DNA from 3 places in the Janthinobacterium sp. SUN026 genome. Region 2 is predicted to be linked to each of the others. Evidence: predicted binding sites of a transcription regulator. Region 2 holds the regulator's gene; each other region holds the start of a gene.
What was found. The regulator FNR, encoded in region 2, switches genes on or off when oxygen is low (the NO sensors DNR and NnrR bind a similar motif). The targets are predictions, from matches to a motif close to TTGATNNNNATCAA.
Positions count from the first base shown of each region.

Region 1 (6,935 bases), on a different contig from region 2:
GGCTGGCGCAGGAAATGCGGGTCGTCCAGGTCGACGCCCGCCTGCCGGTGTCCCAGCGACGACACGCACACGACGCGCGCGCCCTGCGCCTGCCGCAAGGCGGGCCACAGGCGCGCCGTCAGCTGGAAATGCCCCAGGTGATTCGTCGCGAACTGCACCTCGTAGCCGCGCGCATCGCGCAGCAAGGGCGTGGCCATGATGCCGGCGCCGTTCACCAGCAGGTGCAGGGTGCGGCCGGTGGCAAGGAAGGCGGCCGCGAATGCGTCGATCGATTGCGGATCGAGCAGGTCGAGCGCCGCGACCTCCACGCCAGCCATGCCGGCCAGTGCCGCTTGCGCCTGATGCTGGTCGCGCGCCGGCACCAGCACCCTGGCGCCAGCGCCAGCCAGCACGCGCACCGTTTCCAGCCCCAGGCCCGACGCGCCGCCCGTGACGATGGCCTGCACGCCGGACAGGTCGCAGCCGGCCAGCACCTCGCTGGCGGTCGTGGCCGCGCCGAAGCCGGAATGAAGGGGAATTTGCCTGTGATCGTCGTATGTCATATCTGCCTCTGCATGTGGGTGGCCAGCGCGGGATGGCTGGCGACATGCGTATTTTGCGCGGGCTGTTCTGGACGGTGAATGGCGTAAAATCCGTAATACTATCGCCATCGTCCAGAATTGCCGCCACCATGGATTTGCTCTCCGATGTACTCTCGCTGTTTGATACGCGCAGCTCCTACTTTGCCGGCCTGAAGGCGGGCGGTGCGTGGGCCATCGACTTTCCGCCGCCGGACGGCATCAAGTTCAACGCCGTGATCGAAGGCGCTTGCTGGCTGACGGTCGCGGGCATCGACGCTCCCGTGCAGCTGCAGACGGGCGACTGCTTCCTGCTGGCGCCGGGACGCGCGTTCACCCTGGCCAGCACGCCCGGCTTGCCGGCCGCGCCAGCGCTGGAAGTGTACCGGTACACGCAGCAGGGCGTGGCCCGCCACGGCGCGCCGCAGCACGATTTCTTCCTCATCGGCGGACGCTTCCACTTTGGCGACGAGGCGGCCATCCTGCTCGACTGCCTGCCGCCGCTGCTGCACGTGCGCGGCGATACGGACCAGGCCAGCGTGCTGCACTGGGCCTTGCAACGGCTGGCGCAGGAACTGCAGGCGACGGCGCCCGGCGCGGCGCTGATGACGCGCCACCTGGGCCACATGATGCTGCTGCAAATGCTGCGCCAGTATCTTGAAGCGCAGGCCTCGCACCCGGTGGGCTGGCTGTTCGCGCTGGCCGATCCCCGGCTGCGCGCCGCCATCGAAGCCATGCACGCGCAACCGGCGCGGCGCTGGACCTTGTCGCAGCTGGCCGCCGTCGCGGGGCAGTCGCGCTCCGCCTTTGCCCTGCACTTCAAGAAGCGGGTGGGCGTGACGCCGCTCGACTACTTGCTGCGCTGGCGCATGCGCCTGGCCACGCGGCGCCTGAAGGACGGCAGCGCACCCGTCACCTTGATTGCGCAGGCGCTGGGCTACGATTCCGACAGCGCCTTCAGCCACGCCTTCAAGCGCGTCATGGCTTGCTCGCCGCGCCAGTACCGGCTGCGCCATGCGAACGCGCAGGCGTAAAAAAACCCGCGCTTGCGGGTTTTAATCATACAAGCTCAGCGCGCCGGCACCGGCGGCAAGGCCGCTACCGCCAGCAAGGCAAACGGTCCGAGAAACAGGCCGATGCCGAACCACAGTCCCCCGTGGCGGCCGCGCCGGCTGGCCAGCAGCCAGGTGGCGACCGCAAACAAAAACATGAAGATCAACAGTATCGCCATTGCCACTCCTTGCCATGCGGAAAGCCCAGTGTAGCCCACGGGCGCGCCCGTGGCTAGACGTACATCAGTCTTGGCGCTGCACCTGCATCAGGATCACGCGCTTGCTGCTGCCATCGGCTGGCGGCGTGCTTGACGGCGGCGGCGGGCTGTCGCACGAGCCGCAGGAACCGCAACCGCTGCCGCAGCCCGGCGCCACCTTGAAGAAGGTCGACATCTTCGCCTCATCGAGGCCGCAGCGCACGAGGCCCCGCACGATGGCGCGGCGCACGCCCGCCGGCAGGTACTTGGTCGAAAAATGCAGCAGCGCGGCTGCGACGATCAGGGCGACGATGAGGGTTTGCCACATGGTTTTCTCCTAAGCGCCCAGCATCAGGGCGACACGATACGTGATGAACGAGGCGGCATACGCCAGCGCAAACATGTAGCCGGCCATCAGCAGCGGATAGCGCCAGCCACCCGTCTCGCGCTTGACCACGGAGAGCGTCGACAGGCACTGCGGCGCGAACACATACCAGGCCAGCAAGGACAGCGCGGTCGCCAACGACCACGAATGGGCGATCAGCGGCTCCAGGGTGGTGGCCAGCGCGTCGCCCGTTTGCGACAGCGCATACACGGTGCCCAGGGCGCCGACGGCCACTTCGCGCGCCGCCATGCCCGGCACCAGCGCGATGCAGATCTGCCAGTTGAAGCCGATGGGCGCGAAGATCACTTCCAGGCCGCGGCCCAGGATGCCGGCCAGGCTGTAGTAGATCGGCGGGTGGATGGCGTTATCCGGCGCGCCGGGGAAGGTGCTGAGGAACCACAGGATGATCATCAGGCTCAGGATGATGGTACCGACGCGCGTGAGGAAGATTTTCGCGCGCTCCCACAGGCTGACGGCCAGGTTGCGCAGGTGCGGCCAGTGATAGGCGGGCAATTCCAGCATCAGCGGCTGGTTACCGCGCACGCCCATGCCGCGCTTCATGACCCAGGCCACGGCCATGGCCGAGATGATGCCGGCGAAGTACAGCACGAACAGCACCAGGCCTTGCAGGCTCAGATAGCCCCATACCTGGCGTTCCGGGATGAAGGCGGCGATGATCAGCGCATACACGGGCAGGCGCGCCGAACACGTCATCAGCGGCGCGATCATGATGGTGACCAGGCGGTCGCGCGGATTCTGGATGGTACGTGCCGCCATCACGCCGGGAATGGCGCAGGCAAAGCTCGACAGCAGCGGGATGAAGGCGCGGCCGGACAGGCCCACGCCGCCCATCAGGCGGTCCAGCAGGAAGGCCGCGCGCGGCAGGTAGCCGCAGTCTTCCAGGCTCAGGATGAAGAAGAACAGGATCAGGATCTGCGGCAGGAACACCAGCACGCTGCCGACGCCGCCGATGATGCCTTCCACCAGCAAGCTTTTCAGGTGACCGTCTGGCATGTTCGCCGTCAGTACGGCGCCCAGGTGGCCCACGCCATCGGTGATCATTTCCATCGGCGTGGCGGCCCAGGCAAACACGGCCTGGAAGATCAGGAACATCAGCACGGCCAGGATAATGGGACCGAACACGGGGTGCAGCACCACGTCGTCGATCTTTTCCGTCAGGTTGCCCTTGTCGCTCGTGTCATTGCTGACGGCGGACAGGATGCGGCGCACTTCGCGCTGGGTTTCTTCGACGGTGACGGCATCGATGGCCGCCAGCGGTTTCGCTTCCACGGCCGGCAGCGGCAGCATGGCGTCGATGGCGTTCAGCAAGGCTTTTTCGCCATCGTGCTGCACCGCCACGGTTTCCACCACGGGCATGCCCAGTTCCTGCGACAGTTTCACCGTGTCGATCAGCATGCCGCGCTTGCGCGCCACGTCCGTCATGTTCAGGGCCAGCAGCATGGGCAGGCCCAGGCGCTTGACTTCCAGCACCAGGCGCAGATTCAGGCGCAGGTTGGTGGCGTCGACAACGCAGATGATGGCGTCCGGACGCGGGTCGCCGCGGCGCAAGCCGCCCACCACGTCGCGCGTGATGGCTTCATCGGGCGTGGTGGCCGACAGGCTGTAGGCGCCCGGCAGGTCGAGCAGGCGCACGGGCTTGCCGGCTGGCGAGGTGAAATGGCCTTCCTTGCGCTCGATGGTCACGCCGGCGTAGTTCGCCACTTTCTGGCGCGCGCCCGTCAAACGGTTGAACAGGGCGGTCTTGCCGCAGTTCGGATTGCCCAGCAAGGCAATTTGTGGCTGATGCTGCGGCTTGTGCACGCCTGCATCCACGATAGTTTCGACAGCACCCATGGTCATTCCGGTTGAAGCAGCGGTTGAATCGTAATCAGCGCCGCTTCGAAGCGGCGCAGTGCGAACGTGGCATTGCCGACCTTGATGGCCAGCGGATCGCCGCCGGGAATGCCGCGCTTGAGCATGCGGATTCGTTCGCCGGGAACGAACCCCAGCTCCATCAAGCGGCGGGCCAGGTCGACGCCGTCCTCCGTCTGTCCTGCCGTGTGGGGCGTGATATGCAACACCGTGCCGCTCTGGCCGACTGCCAGCGCATCGAGCGTCATCATGGGTGGAACTAGAGTCATGAGCAAATTCCGTTCAAATTAAGAACACCTGATACCGGCGACGGCGCAAGGCGCCTCGCACCGGTTCCAGGTTTGTGAGGTAAAACGCAACTGTTGCGCATTACCGACAAGCGGCCATTCAATCTGTCCAGACGGCGACCGTCCGAGACAATACCAGCATTATAAACATGAATGCGAATAGTTTTTATTTAGCCCGGAGAGCCGCCCCCATCAAGGGCTGCGTCATTCGGAAACATGGCCTGTGAAGCTGCGGCGCCAGGCCGCCAACTGCCGCACACTTGATCAAAATCACTTGCATTGTCCCCAGCTTTGCGCGACAATGAAACGTAATGATAATGATTCTCATTAAAACACTAGCAACAATGCTTTCCAGCACTAGTGTCTGTTCATCCTCCAGCCAGAAGGTGTATCAATGATTGTATGTGTCTGCAACAACATATCTGATCGTGAAATCCGTCAAGCCGTCGATCTTGGCCTGTCCAGCATGGCCGAACTGCGCCGCGACCTGGGCGTGGCCACCTGCTGCGGCAAATGCCACACCTGCGCGCGGGAAGTGCTGAACGATCACCTGAACGCCACCGTGGCGCTGCAAGAAACCGTATTGATGCGAGCTGTACTGACAAACTAAAGAAAGCGATGAACGCCATGACGATGATGCCCCCGCCCGTAACGGTGCAGGCCGTGCAGCAATTTGCCGACTTCGACAAGAAGCGCAACAAATTCGCGCCGCTGATGGCCATCGTCGTCCTGCACATCGCCGGCTTTTACGCCATCCAGAGCGGCCTGCTGAGCCGTGTGGTCACGGCGGCCATGCCGACCATCACCACCATCAGCATCATCGCCCCGCCGGCGCCGCCCAAGCCGCCAGCGCCGTCCGTACCGAAAACCGTGGAATTGAGCGCCCCCGTGCCGCGCGCCGTGATCCCGCCGCTGCCGCTGATCGCCGTGGCGCCGAGCGAACCGACGATCACGCCGCCGCAGCCGACGCGCGCCGAAGCGGCACCGGTTGCCACCGCTGCGCCGACAGCGCCATCGACACCGTCGCCCACGCCTCCGGCGCCGTCGACGCCGCGCACCGTCAGCAGCGTCGAATACATCAAGGCGCCGCAACTGATCTACCCGAATCTGTCGCGCCGCCTGGGCGAGAGCGGCACCGTGGTGTTGCGCATCCTGATCAATGAAAAGGGCTTGCCCGAGCAAATCCTGATCCATAAATCGACCGGCTACGGCAACCTCGATGAAGCAGGCCGCCAGGCAGCCCAGCGCGCGCTGTTCAAGCCGATGATCGAAAACGGCAAGCCTGTTCCCGTGTACGTGTTAGTACCGCTGACCTTCCAACTGAGCTAGCCTTCCGGCGGCCCTTGCGCCGCTGCCAGCCCGCAAGCACCGCACCCTGTGCCCTGCTTGCTTTTTTGCGCCCTGTTTTCTGTACCAGTCAAGCAACTGCTTGTTTCAGTCTGCCAGCCTACATCCCCGGGCCAGGCAGACTTTTTTTTGCGCGCTACATCTCCGCCCACATCCTGAGCAGGTTGTGATAATGCCCGGTCAAGCCCACCGTCGCCGGCGAATCGCCGTGTTCTCCGCGCACGCTCTGGATGTTTTGATCGAGCTCAAACAGCATGCTGCGCTTCCAATCCTCGCGCACCATGCTTTGCGTCCACAGGAAGGAGCAGATGCGCTCGCCGCTGGTGACGGGCAGCACCTGATGCACGCTGCTCGACGGATACACGATCACGTCGCCGGCCGGCAATTTCACTTCATGCGTGCCATACGCATCGACCACCACCAGCTCGCCGCCTTCGTACTCGTCCGGTTCGCTCAGGAACACGGTCGACGAGACGTCGGCGCGCATCGATTGCATGCCGTTTTTCGGCGTGCGGATGGCGCCGTCGATATGCAGGCCATAGTGTTCGCCGCCCGCATAGCTGTTGAAGAACGGCGGCAGGATGCGCAGCGGCAGCACGGCGGAAAAGAACAGGGGATTGGCCATCAGCGCGCGGCTGACGATCTCGCCCAGTTCCAGCGCCAGCGGCGAACCTTCCGCCAGCTGGCGGTTGCGCTTGACTTGCGCGCCTTGCGCCCCGACGCTGGCGCGCCCGTCGACCCAGTCCGTCTGCGCCAGGCGCTGGCGAAACTGCGTGACCTGTTCCGGCGTCAGCACGCCGGGTATATGCAGCATCATCTTGCTATCCTTTTTCAGTAAATATCGCTGCCTGATTATCGCATCGCCGGCAGCGGCCAAGAAGACACAAAAGCAAGAACGGAGCAACATTTCCCGCCTTTTCAGCACGGCCATGCAGGCGCACCAACGGCGGCCAAATAGCAGCATGAACGCGAATGAGAATGGCCTTCATTTTCCTTAACAAATAAAAAACGGAAAAATGTGCCAATCCATTTGAGAATGGGTTTTATTCGCACGATATTTACGTTAAAAAGACGGAAAAATGCCGTTTACCGCCCGAAATCGCCCATATTTTGCGCTATCATGCGGGCATAGCGAAACCGGCAACCTGCGCGCCACCAGGCAGCCAGCGCCACCCGGCAGTGAACGCCAGCAGCCTCCGGTTTCATCATCGAACGCGACACAGAACAAAGGAAATCCC
Region 1 covers NZ_JAPQNU010000009.1:82,285-89,219, reverse strand. The annotation lists gene OX459_RS26820 (oxidoreductase) at 1-542, opposite strand, end outside; gene OX459_RS26815 (AraC family transcriptional regulator) at 671-1,591, shown strand; gene OX459_RS26810 (hypothetical protein) at 1,627-1,788, opposite strand; gene OX459_RS26805 (hypothetical protein) at 1,853-2,134, opposite strand; gene OX459_RS26800 (ferrous iron transporter B) at 2,144-4,045, opposite strand; gene OX459_RS26795 (FeoA family protein) at 4,048-4,332, opposite strand; gene OX459_RS26790 ((2Fe-2S)-binding protein) at 4,745-4,960, shown strand; gene OX459_RS26785 (energy transducer TonB) at 4,978-5,679, shown strand; gene OX459_RS26780 (Fe2+-dependent dioxygenase) at 5,834-6,514, opposite strand.
Region 1: the regulator FNR is predicted to act here: its motif matches at 4,611-4,624, upstream of OX459_RS26795 (FeoA family protein).

Region 2 (6,935 bases):
GATGCCGCGGCTGTTGGTGCTGACCATGCTGCCTTCGCCATCTTCCTTCAGCAGCTGGGTCGTCGTCAGGTTGGCGTTCGGCTTGCGCGGTTGCAGCAAGCGGCTGGTATCGGGGTGCAGCACGTAGCGCGGCACGGCGCCGCGCGTGAGGATGAAGTAATAGCCGTTCTTGCCGATCTTTTCCGAGCGCAGGCGGCCCAGCAGGTTGTCCTTGTACAGGCGCAGCACGCCGATCACCACGCCGGCCACCTGGCCATCGGCGGCCAGCACGGGCGCCACCATCTGCACGATGGGCATGCCGCTCGACTTGCCCAGCATCGGTTCGGTGATCATGGGCTGGCGCGTGCGCAGGACGGTCTGGAAATACTCGCGCTCGGCGACGTTGATGCCGGCGCGCCCCGCTACTTCCGGCATGTCGGCCACGACGGCGCCATGCGCGTCGAGCACCAGCACGTCATCGAACAGCACCAGCATCGAGCGGCGCGAATAGTATTCGCGCAATTGGGCGGGCCGGGCGATCAATTCCGGCGGTTGCTGCCTGGCCGTCAGGGTGACGATCTGCAGCAGCATGCCCAGCTTGTCGTCGAGCTCGGCGGCGGTGCGGGTGATCAGGGACGATTGCTGGCTCAGCAGGACTCGGGTGAAGTCGTCGCGCATGTGCTGCACCTGGATCATGGTGACCAGCGCGATCATGGCGATCGAGGTCAGGCTGGTGGCCAGCGCGACTTTTGCTTTAATGCCGAGAGGCTTCATGATTTCCTTTTCAGTACCGGGCGGCACAGGCGGCAGATAATGCTGTCAGGAATTTTCCTATCAATACCCCAGCTTGGCAAGCGCCACCGCGCAAATTGCCCGCCCCATACGGGCTTTTGACGATGTTGCCATATAATTAAAGGCTGGACGTCGTTTATTCGCCGAATTTACGGTGAAATTGGCATACGGCAACCCTGTATGCGGCTGTATGCAGTAAACTTGTTGTTGCATTTTCTAAAAGGTACCGACATGACTGAAGCGCTACTCACTCCAACCTTGCCCACCGTGAACGTGGAGGCGTTGCGTGCGCGATGCTCGACCTGCAGCATGCATCAATTGTGCCTGCCGATGGGCCTCGATGTGGGCGACATGGACAGGCTGGATCAGATCATCGGCCGCCGCCGCAAGATTGTGCGCGGCGCCTCGCTGTTCCGCATCGGCGACTCGTTCCAGAACCTGTATGCGATCCGCCTGGGGCATTTCAAGACGTACCAGATCAATCCGGGCGGCGAAGAGCAGGTGACGGGCTTCCAGATGGCGGGCGAACTGCTGGGCATGGACGCCATCAGCGCCGACCGCCACCACTGTAATGCGGTGGCGCTGGAAGACAGCGAAGTGTGTGAAATCCCGTTTTCCAGCCTGGAACAATTGCTGGGCAATATGCCGACCCTGCTGCGCCATTTCCACCGCATGATGAGCCAGGAAATCACGCGCGAGCAAAGCGTCATGCTGTTGCTGGGCAATATGCAGGCGACGCAGCGCTTTGCCGCCTTCATCGTCAACCTGGCGTCGCGCTATGAAGCGCGCGGCTATTCGGGCAGCAATTTCCAGCTGCGCATGTCGCGCGAGGAAATCGGCAACTACCTGGGCCTGACCATCGAGAGCGTCAGCCGCCTGCTGTCGAAGTTCAAGAAGGAAGGCTGGCTGCGCGTCTCCAACCGGGAAATTGAAATCCTGCAGCCGGCGAAATTGAAGGCGATTACGGCCGGCACGGACACCTGCAAGTAACAGCACCGTCAAAACCTGCTGCACGTCGCGCTTTGCGGCCTGCGATGCTCGCTGTGCTATAGCACAGCTGCGCTTCTCAACCACAAATCACTGCCGCTCGCTACGGTTTTCCCGGCGCTGTACGTTATAGCTCTTCATCCGCATGCAGCGCGATGCTGCGCTGCAGGGGCCAGGTCCAGATGCCGGACAGGCGCCACTCGCGTTTGTCGTTTTCCACCAGCACTTGCCAGCGGCTGCGCTCGAGCATCGGCAGCGCCACGGAAAAATTGCCGGCCGCGTCGGGCTGCACCAGCACCTTGATATCCTTTTCCGGCAGGGTCGCATGCGCCAGGTGCAGCTGCAAAGGCGCCTGATAGGCCTTGCCGAAGCTGTGCACGGAACCGGTCAGGCGCGCTTGCGCCACGTCATACGACAGGCGCGTATCCATCGCCAGGTCGCTGGCGATCGTGTCGCGCTTCAAATCCTGGTTGATCGCCTTGCCCTGCTTGTAATAATCGCCCACCACCAGCGCATCGGGCTGCGTAAACGCGATATAGCCCATGAAGCTGCCGACGACCACGGACAGGCCGGGGCCGATCATCAGCAGCCATGGCCAGCGGTGCTTGTACCACGGTGCAACGGGTGCTTGCAGTTTCAGACTGTCGGACATGATATTTCTCCTGTTTAATCAGCCAGTCCCCGCATGGGGACCGGCCTTCCTGCAACTTCGTGGCGGCGGCGAGGGCACCCGGTCCCCGTCCGCCTTTCCTTGTTAACGTGGCACGATGAATACCGCGCTTTCACGCACATGCAGCGATGGGTCGTCCAGCGATTGCAATTCGATCGCAATCTTGTTCGAGCCCTTCTCTCCCACGCCGTGCGGCACGCGCAGGCGGATGGGCCAACCCAGCGTTTCCGTCGGCTGCAAGGTCACTTCTTCGCGCGTCAGCAAGGTCAGGCCCGGCAAGCCGGAAGCGCTGATTTTGAAATGCTGGCTTTGCTCCGATGTGTTCATGATCTGCAGGCGGTAGACGTTTTCGATCATGCCGTCTTCCACTTCGCGTCCCATCGAACCGCGGTCGCGGATCACGTCCATTTTCAGGGGCGTGCGCAGGGCCAGCGAAGTACACACGGCGATGATGATCAGGGCCAGGATGGAAGTGTAGATCAAGACGCGCGGGCGCATGGCGCGCTGGCGTATCTGCTTCGAATTGAAGTTGTTTTCCATCGCATGGTCGGTACTGTAGCGTACCAGTCCCCGTGGCCGGTCGACCTTGTCCATCACGCTGTTGCAGGCATCGACGCAAGCGGCGCAACCGATGCATTCATACTGCAGGCCGTTACGGATATCGATGCCGGTCGGACACACCTGCACGCACAGGGTACAGTCGATGCAATCGCCCAGCTTGTCGTTGTTGCCGGCCTTCTTGCTCATGGCGCCACGTGGTTCGCCGCGCTTGGCATCGTAGGTGATGATCAGGGTGTCCTGGTCGAACATGGCGCTCTGGAAGCGCGCGTAGGGGCACATGTATTTGCACACCTGCTCGCGCAGCCAGCCCGCGTTGCCGTAGGTTGCCAGGCTGTAGAACAAGACCCAGAACCATTCCCAGGGACCGAAATTGAGCGTGGTCACCGACTGTGCCAATTCCTTGATCGGCGTGAAGTAGCCGACAAAGGTAAAGCCCGTCCACAGGGCGATGGCGCCCCATACCAGGTGCTTGGCCGTCTTCTTGAACGCCTTGCGCACGGAGGGGCCCTGCTTGTCGAGGGCCATGCGCGCGCTGCGCGTGCCCTCGATGCGGCGTTCGACCCACAGGAAAATTTCCGTGTATACCGTTTGCGGGCAAGAGAACCCGCACCACACCCGCCCGGCAATGGCCGTGACGAGGAACAACAAATACGCACAGATGATCAGCAGGGCCGCCAGATAGATGAAATCCTGGGGCCACAGCACGACGCCGAAAATGTAGAACTTGCGCGTGGTCAAATCGAACAGCAGGGCTTGCCTGCCATTCCAGGTCAACCACGGCAAGCCGTAGAACGCGAGCTGGGTAAGCCATACGCATACCCATCGCCAGGTAGCGTAGCGTCCTTTGGCCTCGCGAGGGTAGATTTGCTCGCGGGCCGCATACATCTTGATGACTTGAGGTTCCATTTTTACTTTGCGGGTGCCTGCGGATTCGACAGGCTCCAGACATACGCCGACAGCACGTGTACCTTGGATTCGCCGAGGAAATCGCTGAAGGCCGGCATGGTGTTGCTGCGTCCCTTGCGTACGGTTTCCATGATGGTGTCGGCGCTGCCGCCGTACAGCCAGGTCTTGTCTGTCAGGTTTGGCGCGCCGAGCATCTGGTTACCCTTGGCATCGGCGCCATGACAGGCCATGCAGGCGCCGAACTTGGCCTTGCCCAGCACGGACTTGACGGGATCCGAGGTCGAGCCGGACAGGCTCAGCACATAATGGGCCACGTTCTCGACATCCTTTTCGGAGCCCAAGGCGGCGCCCATCGGTGGCATTTGCCCATTGCGGCCGTGCATGATGGTGGTCTTGATGATGTCGGGTTCGCCGCCATACAGCCAGTCCTTGTCCGTCAGGTTGGGGAAGCCCTTGTTGCCGCGTGCATCCGAACCGTGGCATTGCGCGCAGTAGGTCAGGAACAGGCGCTGGCCGATGGCTTGCGCCTGCGGATCGGCGGCCACCGTCTTCAAGTCCTGGCTCAGGTACTTGTTGAACAGGGGACCGTAGTCGGCTTCCGCCTTCTTCAGCTCTTCCTCGTACTGGCCCGTCGATTTCCAGCCCAGGCTGCCGGCATAGTTGCCCAGGCCTGGATACAGGAACAGGTACGCCAGCGAGAAGACGATGGTGATGTAGAACAACCACATCCACCAGCGCGGCATCGGCGTATTGAGTTCCTTCAAGTCCTCGTCCCAGACGTGGCCCGTGGTGCCGTCAGCAGGGGCGCCCTCGACCACTTTGATTTTCGACTGCGAGTACAGCAGCACGCCGCAGCCGATGATGCCCAGCAGGGACAGCACGATGATGTAGATATTCCAGAAGCCATTGGTAAAGTCAGCCATGGTTATGCTCCTTCGCCAGGGTCATCTCGGCCTCGGCCGGATAGTCGAGCGCGTCGTCGGCGAACGGCAGGCGTGCCGCCGCGTCGAAGTCGCTGTTGCTGCGGCTGAACGTCCACCACAGGATGCCCACGAACGTCGTAAAGGAAACCACCGTCATGACGCTGCTGGCGCTGTCAAACAGGTTTTCGATTGCCATGCTAATTCCTTGTTTTGATTAATGTACCGAGGCCTTGCAGATAGGCGACCAGGGCGTCTTCTTCCGTCTTGTCCTGCAGCTGCGCGGGGCCGGCGGCGATCTCTTCATCGCTGTACGGCTGGCCCAGGCGTTTCAGGGCGCGCATCTTCGGCATGATGTCGTCAGGCACCAGCTTGGTCTTCGCCAGCCAGGGGTAGGACGGCATGTTCGATTCGGGCACCACGTCGCGCGGGTTGTTCAAGTGCGTGCGGTGCCATTCGTCGCTGTAGCGCGCGCCCACGCGGGCCAGGTCGGGCCCCGTGCGCTTGGAACCCCACTGGAACGGACGGTCGTAGACGAATTCGCCGGCGACCGAATAGTGGCCATAGCGTTCCGTTTCCGCGCGCAGCGGACGCACCATCTGCGAGTGGCAGTTGTAGCAGCCTTCGCGCACGTAAATGTCGCGGCCTGCCAGGCGCAGCGGCGAGTACGGTTTCAGGCCGGCGACGGGTTCCGTCGTGCTCTTCTGGAAGAACAGGGGAACGATCTCGACGGCGCCGCCGATGCTGATCACCACCGTGACCAGGGCGATCAGCAGCCAGGGGTTTCTTTCAATCCATGCATGTGAAAATTTCATTTGCTTTCGCTCCTATCAGGCGTGCGCCGCGTTCAGTTCCGGAATGCGGGCGACGGGGAGTTTGCTGCCGCGCAGAGTCATCCAGGTGTTGTAGCCCATGATGCACATACCCGACAGGTACAGCAGGCCACCGGCCACGCGCACCACGTAGTACGGATACGTCGCTTTCACGCTCTCGACAAAGGTGTAGGTCAGGGTGCCGTCCGGATTGACCGCGCGCCACATCAGGCCCTGCATCACGCCGGCGATCCACATTGCGGCGATGTACAGCACGATGCCGATGGTGGCCACCCAGAAGTGCACGTCGACCAGGCGCGTGCTGTGCATCTGCGTGCGGCCCGCGAGGCGCGGCAGCAGGTAGTAGATCGAACCCATGGTGATGAAGCCCACCCAGCCCAGGGCGCCCGCATGCACGTGGGCAACGGTCCAGTCGGTGTAGTGCGACAGCGAGTTGATGGTCTTGATCGACATCATCGGACCTTCGAAGGTGGCGATGCCGTAGAACGACAGCGAGACGATCATGAATTTCAGGATCGGGTCGGTGCGCAGCTTGTGCCAGGCGCCCGACAGGGTCATGATGCCGTTGATCATGCCGCCCCAGCTTGGTGCCAGGAGGACCAGCGAGAAGACCATGCCGATCGATTGCGTCCAGTCAGGCAATGCCGTGTAGTGCAGGTGATGCGGGCCCGCCCACATGTAGGTGAAGATCAGCGCCCAGAAGTGGACGATCGACAAACGGTACGAGTACACGGGGCGCTCGGCCTGTTTCGGGATGAAGTAGTACACCATGCCCAGGTAGCCGGCGGTCAGGATGAAACCCACCGCGTTATGGCCATACCACCACTGGATCATGGCGTCCTGCACGCCCGCATACGCGGAATACGACTTGGTGAACGAGGCTGGCATGACGGCGCCATTGACCACGTGCAAGATCGTCACGGCCAGGATGTAGGCGCCGAAGAACCAGTTGGCCACGTAGATGTGCTTGACCTTGCGCTTGATCAAGGTGCCGAAGAAAACGATGGCGTAGGCGATCCAGACGACGGCGATGAGGATGGCGATAGGCCATTCCAGTTCCGCGTATTCCTTGCCGCGTGTCATGCCCAAGGGCAGGGTGACGACGGCGCACAGGATCACTGCTTGCCAGCCCCAGAACGTGAAGGCGGCCAGTTTGTCGGAAAACAGGCGCACCTGGCAGGTGCGTTGTACAACGTAGTACGAAGTAGCGAACAGGCCGCAGATGCCGAAGGCGAAAATCACCGCATTCGTGTGCAGCGGACGCAAGCGTCCGTATGTCAGCCATGG
Region 2 covers NZ_JAPQNU010000003.1:733,024-739,958, forward strand. The annotation lists gene OX459_RS18040 (response regulator) at 1-753, opposite strand, end outside; gene fnr (fumarate/nitrate reduction transcriptional regulator Fnr) at 1,003-1,761, shown strand; gene OX459_RS18050 (FixH family protein) at 1,886-2,410, opposite strand; gene ccoG (cytochrome c oxidase accessory protein CcoG) at 2,513-3,895, opposite strand; gene ccoP (cytochrome-c oxidase, cbb3-type subunit III) at 3,898-4,818, opposite strand; gene OX459_RS18065 (cbb3-type cytochrome c oxidase subunit 3) at 4,811-5,014, opposite strand; gene ccoO (cytochrome-c oxidase, cbb3-type subunit II) at 5,016-5,630, opposite strand; gene ccoN (cytochrome-c oxidase, cbb3-type subunit I) at 5,646-6,935, opposite strand, start outside.

Region 3 (6,935 bases), on a different contig from region 2:
GCTATCCGTGTACAGGCCCGTCAAGCGTTCCAGGTTTTTCTGGTAGCGTTCGCGCACGGCCGTCTGCGCCGCCATTTCGCCTTGCAGGCGTTCCACTTCGGTGCTGCGCAGGCCGACCAGGGTGGTCAGGTTGCGGATGGTATGCGCGTCGCTCACGTATGCTCCTAGGCCATGATCTGTTCAAGTTGTTCGATGCACGGCCCCATCGGCGCCTCTTCCTTGGTGCCCTGGCACAGGAAGGCTTCGATGGGCGCGTGCAGCTGGACGGCGCGGTCGGTGATCGGGTCGGCGCCGGGCACGTAGGCGCCCAGCGGGATCAGGTCGCGCACGCGCGCATGGCGCGCCATCGACGCTTTCAGCGCGCGCGCCGCCTGCATGTGGCTGGGCGTGATCACCTGCGCCATGCAGCGGCTGATCGAGGCGGCGATGTCGATGGCGGGGTAGTGGCCCCGCTCGGCCAGTTCGCGCGTGAGCACGATGTGGCCGTCGAGAATCGCGCGCGCCGTGTCGACCACGGGGTCCTGCTGGTCGTCGCCCTCGGCCAGCACCGTGTAGATGGCGCTCATGCTGCCTTCCGGGTGGGCGCCATTGCCGGCGCTTTCCACCAGTTGCGGCAAGTTCGAAAACACGGACGGCGGGTAGCCGCGCGTGGCCGGCGGCTCGCCCAGGGCCAGCGCCACTTCGCGCAAGGCCATCGCATAGCGCGTCAGCGAGTCGACCAGCAGCAGCACGTGCTTGCCCTGGTCGCGGTAGTGGGCGGCGATCGAATGGCACAGTTCGGTGGCCATGATGCGCATCAACGGCGATTCATCGGCCGGGGCGATCACCAGCACGGCTTTTTTCAAGCCTTCGGCGCCGAGCGACTTTTCGACGAATTCGCGCACTTCGCGGCCCCGTTCGCCGATCAGGCCGACGACGACGACATCGGCCACCGTCTGGCGCGTGATCAGGCCCAGCAGCACGCTCTTGCCGACGCCGGAACCGGCCATCAGGCCCACGCGCTGGCCCTTGCCCAGGGTTAGCATGCTGTTGATGGCCCGCACGCCCACGTCCAGCGGCTCGACCACCGGTTGTTTCTTCAGGGGATTGATTTTTGGCGGCGTGACTTCCAGGATGTGTTCGCCGCCGAGGCGGCCCAGGTCGTCGATCGGCTCGCCCAGGCCATTGACCATGCGGCCCAGCCACGACGGGCCGATCTGCAGGCTGGCCTTGTCGGGCAAGGGCAGAACCCTGGCGCCGGTGGTCAGGCCCGTGGCCTTCTTGAACGGCATCAGGTAGGACAGCTTTTCGCGAAAACCCACGACTTGCGCATCGAGCCACTCGCCGCTCACAGTTTCAATTTGACAACGCTGGCCCGTGTGCAGGCGGCAGCCGGCGCTTTCCAGCAGCAGGCCGGACGCGCCGACCAGGCGGCCGGTGGGTGTCGCGACCGGGATATCGCCGATCTCGAAACTGCGCAGCGTGTCGGCGATCATGCAGGCGCGCCCTGGTCTGCGTGTTCGGCGGCCAGCGCCAGGTGGCTGCTGACTTGTTCCATGCAGGCCGACAGGCGCTGATGGCAGCCCGCGTCGACTTCATTGTCGCCCGCCTTGATGCGGCATTCGCCCGCGTCGAGGCGCGCGTCGGCGATCAGGTTCCAGCGCTTGGCGCGCTTCGGATCGAGTTCGCTGATGCGTTTGAGTTCTTCCGGATTGAGGAAGACGTCGATTTCCTCGCGCGTGGGCGGCATCGAGGCCAGGGTCTCGTCGACCAGGGCCAGCAATTGCACCGGCTGCAGCGCCAGTTCCGCGCGGATCACCTGGCGCGCCACCTTGGCCACCAGGTCGACCACTTCCTTGCGCTGCGCTTCGCGGTAGTCGGCGCGCACTTTTTTCAGGTCGCGCAGGATGGCGTCGACGGGGCGCGCCAGGCGGTCCAGCGCCACCAGGGTTTCGTTGCGGCCTTCTTCGCGGCCCTGCGCCATGCCGTCGTTGCGTCCGGTGTCGTAGCCGTCCTGCTGGCCTTGCACCAGGCCCACTTCGTAGCCGTCGCGCTGGCCCTGCTCGAAGCCTTCCGAGACGGACGCCTGCCACTGGCCGTCCGTGTCCTCGTTGGAGGCACGCTGGCCGGCGGCGATGAATTGCGACAGGGGCGGGAAACGATACGAGCGGAAGTGTTTCATTCGATCACCGCTTCGGCAAACAGTTGCACTTCGATCTCGCCCGCATCGGCGAGGCCCTTGACGGTGGCCATGATTTCCTGGCGCGTTTGTTCGATACGGCTCAAAGGCACGGGACCGGAACGGCGCATCATGTCTTCGAAGCTCTGTGCCTGGCGGCGCGGCATGGTTTTCAGCACGGCGTCGCGGATCGACGGTTCCGCGCCCTTGAGCGCGATGGCCCACTGTTCCATCGGCACGTCTTCCAGGATGCGCGTGAGCGTGACATCGCTCTGCGTGGCCAGGATCAGGAAGTCGTACATGCTCAGTTCGATTTCCGACACCACTTCCGGGTCGTGCGCGCGCAGCAGTTCGACCAGCGCGGCGCGGTTGCCGGGCATGCGGTTGAGAATCTCGGCCGCCTGGCGGATGCCTTCCACGCTGGTGCTTTGCGTGTCGAGCGTGCCCAGGCAGCGGCCCACCAGTTCGTCGAGCTCGACCAGCAGGTCGCGGTCGATCTCGTCCAGGCGCGCCAGGTTCAGCAAGACCAGGTCGCGGCCTTCGACGGGCAGGGCGTCGAGGATCTGGCCGGCCAGCGCGGGCGGCAGGAAGGCCAGGAACACGGCTTGCATCTGCACGTGTTCATTGACGATGTATTCGGCCAGCCATTTTGGCGAAGCCCACTGCAGGCGCGCCATCTTGGGGCGGATGGCGTCGCCGTAAATGTTGTTCAGCACGCTATTTGCGATATCGCTGCCCAGCGCCATGTCCAGCGAACGCTTCAGGTAGCTGCGCGAGGCGCCGTGCACGCCGCTTTGCTGGCGGTAGTCGTCGAAGAAGGTCTGCATCGCCGTTTTCACGGACTCGACCTTGATGCCGCTCATGCGCGACATCACTTGCGTGACTTCCAGCAATTCTTCGCGCGACAGGCAGCGCAGCACGTTGGCCGCCTGTTCTTCGCCGATGCTCAGCAGCACGATGGCAGCCTGTTCCACGGGGTTCAGGCTGGCGCTTTCGTATTCGGCGCCGTCGGAGGGATTATTGTTGTTGAGTTCGGCCATTTTTCTGCATCCATTGTTTGACGACTTCGGCGACACGCTCGGGTTCTTTTTCAGCCAGCACTTTCAGGTGGTCGACCATCACGTCGACCGCCGAGCCAGGTGGCGGCAAGTCATAGTTTTCCAGCAGCGGCACGACGGGCATGCTGCCGGCGGCGGCTTCGCCTTCGAGCGCCAGCGGTGTGCCATTCACGCCCAGGGCTGGCGCGCCGGCAACGGCCGCGCCAGTCGCGCCGGCGGCGGCGCTGCCGCCCAGTGCCAGGGCAGGGTCGAGCTGTTTCAGTGGCGGCGGCGCCAGGCGCGTGGTCAGCAGGCGCAGCAGCGGACGCAGGATCAGGAAGTAGCCGAGGATGGCGCCCAGCGCGTACAGCAGCCAGCTGCTGAAATCGACGACGGTATCGCGCTCTTCCCACCACTGCGCCACGGGCGGCTTGGCGGGGAAGGCCAGCGCCGTCAGGCTCAGGCTGTCGCCGCGCTGGGCGTTGATGCCCAGGCCGCTGTTGAGCATTTTTTCAATATTGCCCAGTTCGGCAGGAGTCCAGCCCGTTTTCGGGTTCGGTGCGGCGGCGCTGTTGAGGACCACGGCGACGCTGAGTTTTTCCAGGCGGCCACGGCTGCGCTTGATCTGCGTGATGCTGCGGTCGTAGGCGTACTGGCGCGTGGTGGCGTTCTTGCGGGCCGTGCCGTCGTCGGACGGTTTCGGTGCGCCGTCGGCGGGTGCGGCGCCTGCTGCGTCGGCCGGTGCCGGTACGGCGGCCGCCGGCGGACGGTTCGACAGGCTGCCGGGAATGCCGGCCACGGTGCGGTTGCGTTCCTGCTCTTCGCGCATCGCTTCGCTCGTCACTTTCGGGGCTTCGCCGTATTTTTCCAGCGTTTCGTCGACGCGGTCGTTGTTCACGGCGGCCGTCACGCTGAGCTTGAAGTTGTCTTCGCCGATGACGGGGCCGAGCAAGCCCGTGACGTTGCGGCGGATTTCATCCTGGAAACGTTTCGCGCCTTCATTGCCGGCGGCCGAGGCGTCGAAGCCGTCCGTCAGGTCGACGTGCGCGGACAGCAGGTTGCCGCCCTGGTCGACCAGGCTCACGCGCGTGGGCGCCAGGCTGGCGACGCTGCCGGCCACCATGTTGATGACGGCGGCGATCTGTTCCGGCGCCAGGGTGCGGCCCGGCTTCAGCGCCACGACGATCGAGGCGGACGATTTGTCGCCGTCGCTGGCGACGAACGACGTCGATTTCGCAATCGACAGATGGACGCGCGCCGAAGCGATCGCGTCCATCGTCATGATGCTTTGCGCCAGTTCGCCTTCCAGGCCGCGGCGGAAGCGCACGTCCTGCACGAATTGCGATACGCCCAGCGGGTCATTCTTGTCCATCAGTTCCAGGCCGGCCGGCAGTTGCGCCGTCACGCCTTTCGAGGCGAGCAGCATGCGCACCTTGCCCAGCATGGCGTCGGGCACCAGCACCTGGCCGCTGTCCGGATGCAGGCGGTAGGGGATGTGTTCGGCGTCCAGCGTGGCCATCATGTCCGTCACGGCCACTTTTTCGCGCGCGCCAAACACCGGCTTGTAGTTGGCCTGGTCGCGCCAGGCATACATGGTCACCATGGCGGTGATGCCGATGGCCAGCACGACGATGGGAACCAGGTTTTTCAGCAGGGCGGGCGGGATGGCGGGCTGGGCACCAAGGCGCCAGCGCGCAAATGCGGACTTCATGGGGGTAATCACTTGGGGTAACTTTCGCTGGGAGGCTGGGCGTGGATCAGGACGTGAAGATTACAGAGGCAGTTTGATGAGTTCGTCGACGGCGCCCATGACCTTGTTGCGCACTTGCATCAACATGGAGAAGGACAGGCTCGCTTCCTGGCTGGCCAGCATGGCGCCGACCATATCGTCGCTCTTGCCGCTGTCGACGTCGCTCATTTTCTGCGCCGCCATGCGGTCATCGCCGTTGACCTTGCCGATGGCGTCTTTCATGCTTTGCGCAAAGGAGAAGCCGGATTGTTCCGGCGCGCCGAACTGGGCGGCGGGCGCGATGCTGGCGCCCAGGGCGCGCGCGTCATTGCTCAGTGCTGCCAGATCGGCCTTGATCAGACCTGCGAGTTCGTTGCTCATCGTGCCCTCTACTTTCAATATGCGGTGACGTATCAATCAGAAATTACTGGTGTTGCCATTCCGGCAGGCATGACATCCCGCGCCATCTTGCCCGGCCCGCCTACAGGGCCCATCAGTTTTATCAGTTGCCACACCATCCGCTCAAGCAGATTCAAACAAACCCGGCAGACCTGCGCCGACGTGATTCACATGGCCATGACAACTAATAATTATCTGATAAAAGTTTCTTCTGGTGGCAATAAGCGGGACTGGAAACTGCCATAAAAACCGGAATCAGGTAAGCGGAATGGCGCACTGCAAATCTATATTTTGTCGCTATAAGCTTACCTCGCGGCAACTATAAAGTAAAGAGAGGATTGCCTCAAGGAATATTGATACATGGCAATATTTAGCTTTTTCATGTATTGTTCAGCACCGTAGTCATCCTGCATGCGATACGATGCGCAATCGTTTGCTTGCAGACCGGTACGCCAGGTCAAGATGATGCTGTATTTAATTTCGGGCGATCCGTATAATTTGTTCTGCCACCGCAATACCGACATGACCACTACATGACAATCCTTACCAAGACAGATCAAACTGTGCGCCATCAAGTCCTCGATTCCTGTCTGCTTGGACGTCCTGTCCATTTGCTGCATGTATTCGGCGCCCAGCTGCGCGACGACCTGGCCGTGGCCCTGCGCCAGCCGATGAGTCGCCGCTACTGGGGGAATTTCCAGATCGATGCCGTGACCTTGTCGCGCGTGGAAAACGAGGACAGCGTGAACCGCTGGCTGAGTTTCTCCACGCCGGCCAGCCAGACGGGCTTTGCCCTCGAACGGCAGATACTCTTGAGCGTGCTGAACTATCGCTATGGTAGTGCCGGCGCCAAGGGCGCGCTGCCCGATCCGGCGCAGGTGCGCGTGACGGCTACGGAAGAGCGCCTCGCTGTGGTGCTTGGACAACAGTTGGTGAACAGTTTGTTCTCCCGCGTGCACAAGAACCTGCAAACCCTGGGCAAAAGCAGCGACATCGACACCAGTGCCGAGGTCGCCGCGCAGTCGGGCGTGCATCCGGCACGTGGCAGCTGGATCGTCACGGTGGCGCTCAGCGATGTCGAGGCGGGGCAGAGCGGCCAGTTCTGGTTCTCGCTGGACAAGCGCCTGATGGCCGACGTGCTGCGCGGCTTGCTGCCCGAGCGCGCGCAGGCGAAGAAAGCCTTGCGCGGCAGCGTGCGTCCGCTCGCGTCGCGCCTGCAAGTGACCCTGGAAGGCCGGCTCGTCAGCAAACAGGTGCAGCTGGGCGCCTTGTTCGACTTGCGCGTGGGCGACGTGATTCCCGTTAGCCTCAGCCGCACCGACGTCATGCTCGACGACTCCCGTCTCTTTACAGCTGCTGTTTCCGAACACAAGGGCAAGCTCTGTTTAACCTCCTTTGAAGATGTCGAATAATATGAATATGACCGATACCAACCAGAGCGAAACCCTGCTGGAAGACCTGGGCGATGACATGATCATCGACCAGGGCGACGTGTCCGATGTGGCCAACGGCCGCGCGCGGCGCGACATTCCGCAGATGATGCGCAAGATTCCCGTCACCCTGACCCTGGAAGTGGGCTCGGCCCGCATTTCGCTGGAAGAATTGATGGCCA
Region 3 covers NZ_JAPQNU010000002.1:848,044-854,978, reverse strand. The annotation lists gene OX459_RS13375 (flagellar export protein FliJ) at 1-156, opposite strand, end outside; gene fliI (flagellar protein export ATPase FliI) at 165-1,475, opposite strand; gene fliH (flagellar assembly protein FliH) at 1,472-2,161, opposite strand; gene OX459_RS13360 (flagellar motor switch protein FliG) at 2,158-3,198, opposite strand; gene fliF (flagellar basal-body MS-ring/collar protein FliF) at 3,176-4,906, opposite strand; gene OX459_RS13350 (flagellar hook-basal body complex protein FliE) at 4,967-5,305, opposite strand; gene OX459_RS13345 (FliM/FliN family flagellar motor switch protein) at 5,857-6,735, shown strand; gene OX459_RS13340 (FliM/FliN family flagellar motor switch protein) at 6,737-6,935, shown strand, end outside.
Region 3: the regulator FNR is predicted to act here: its motif matches at 5,677-5,690, upstream of OX459_RS13345 (FliM/FliN family flagellar motor switch protein).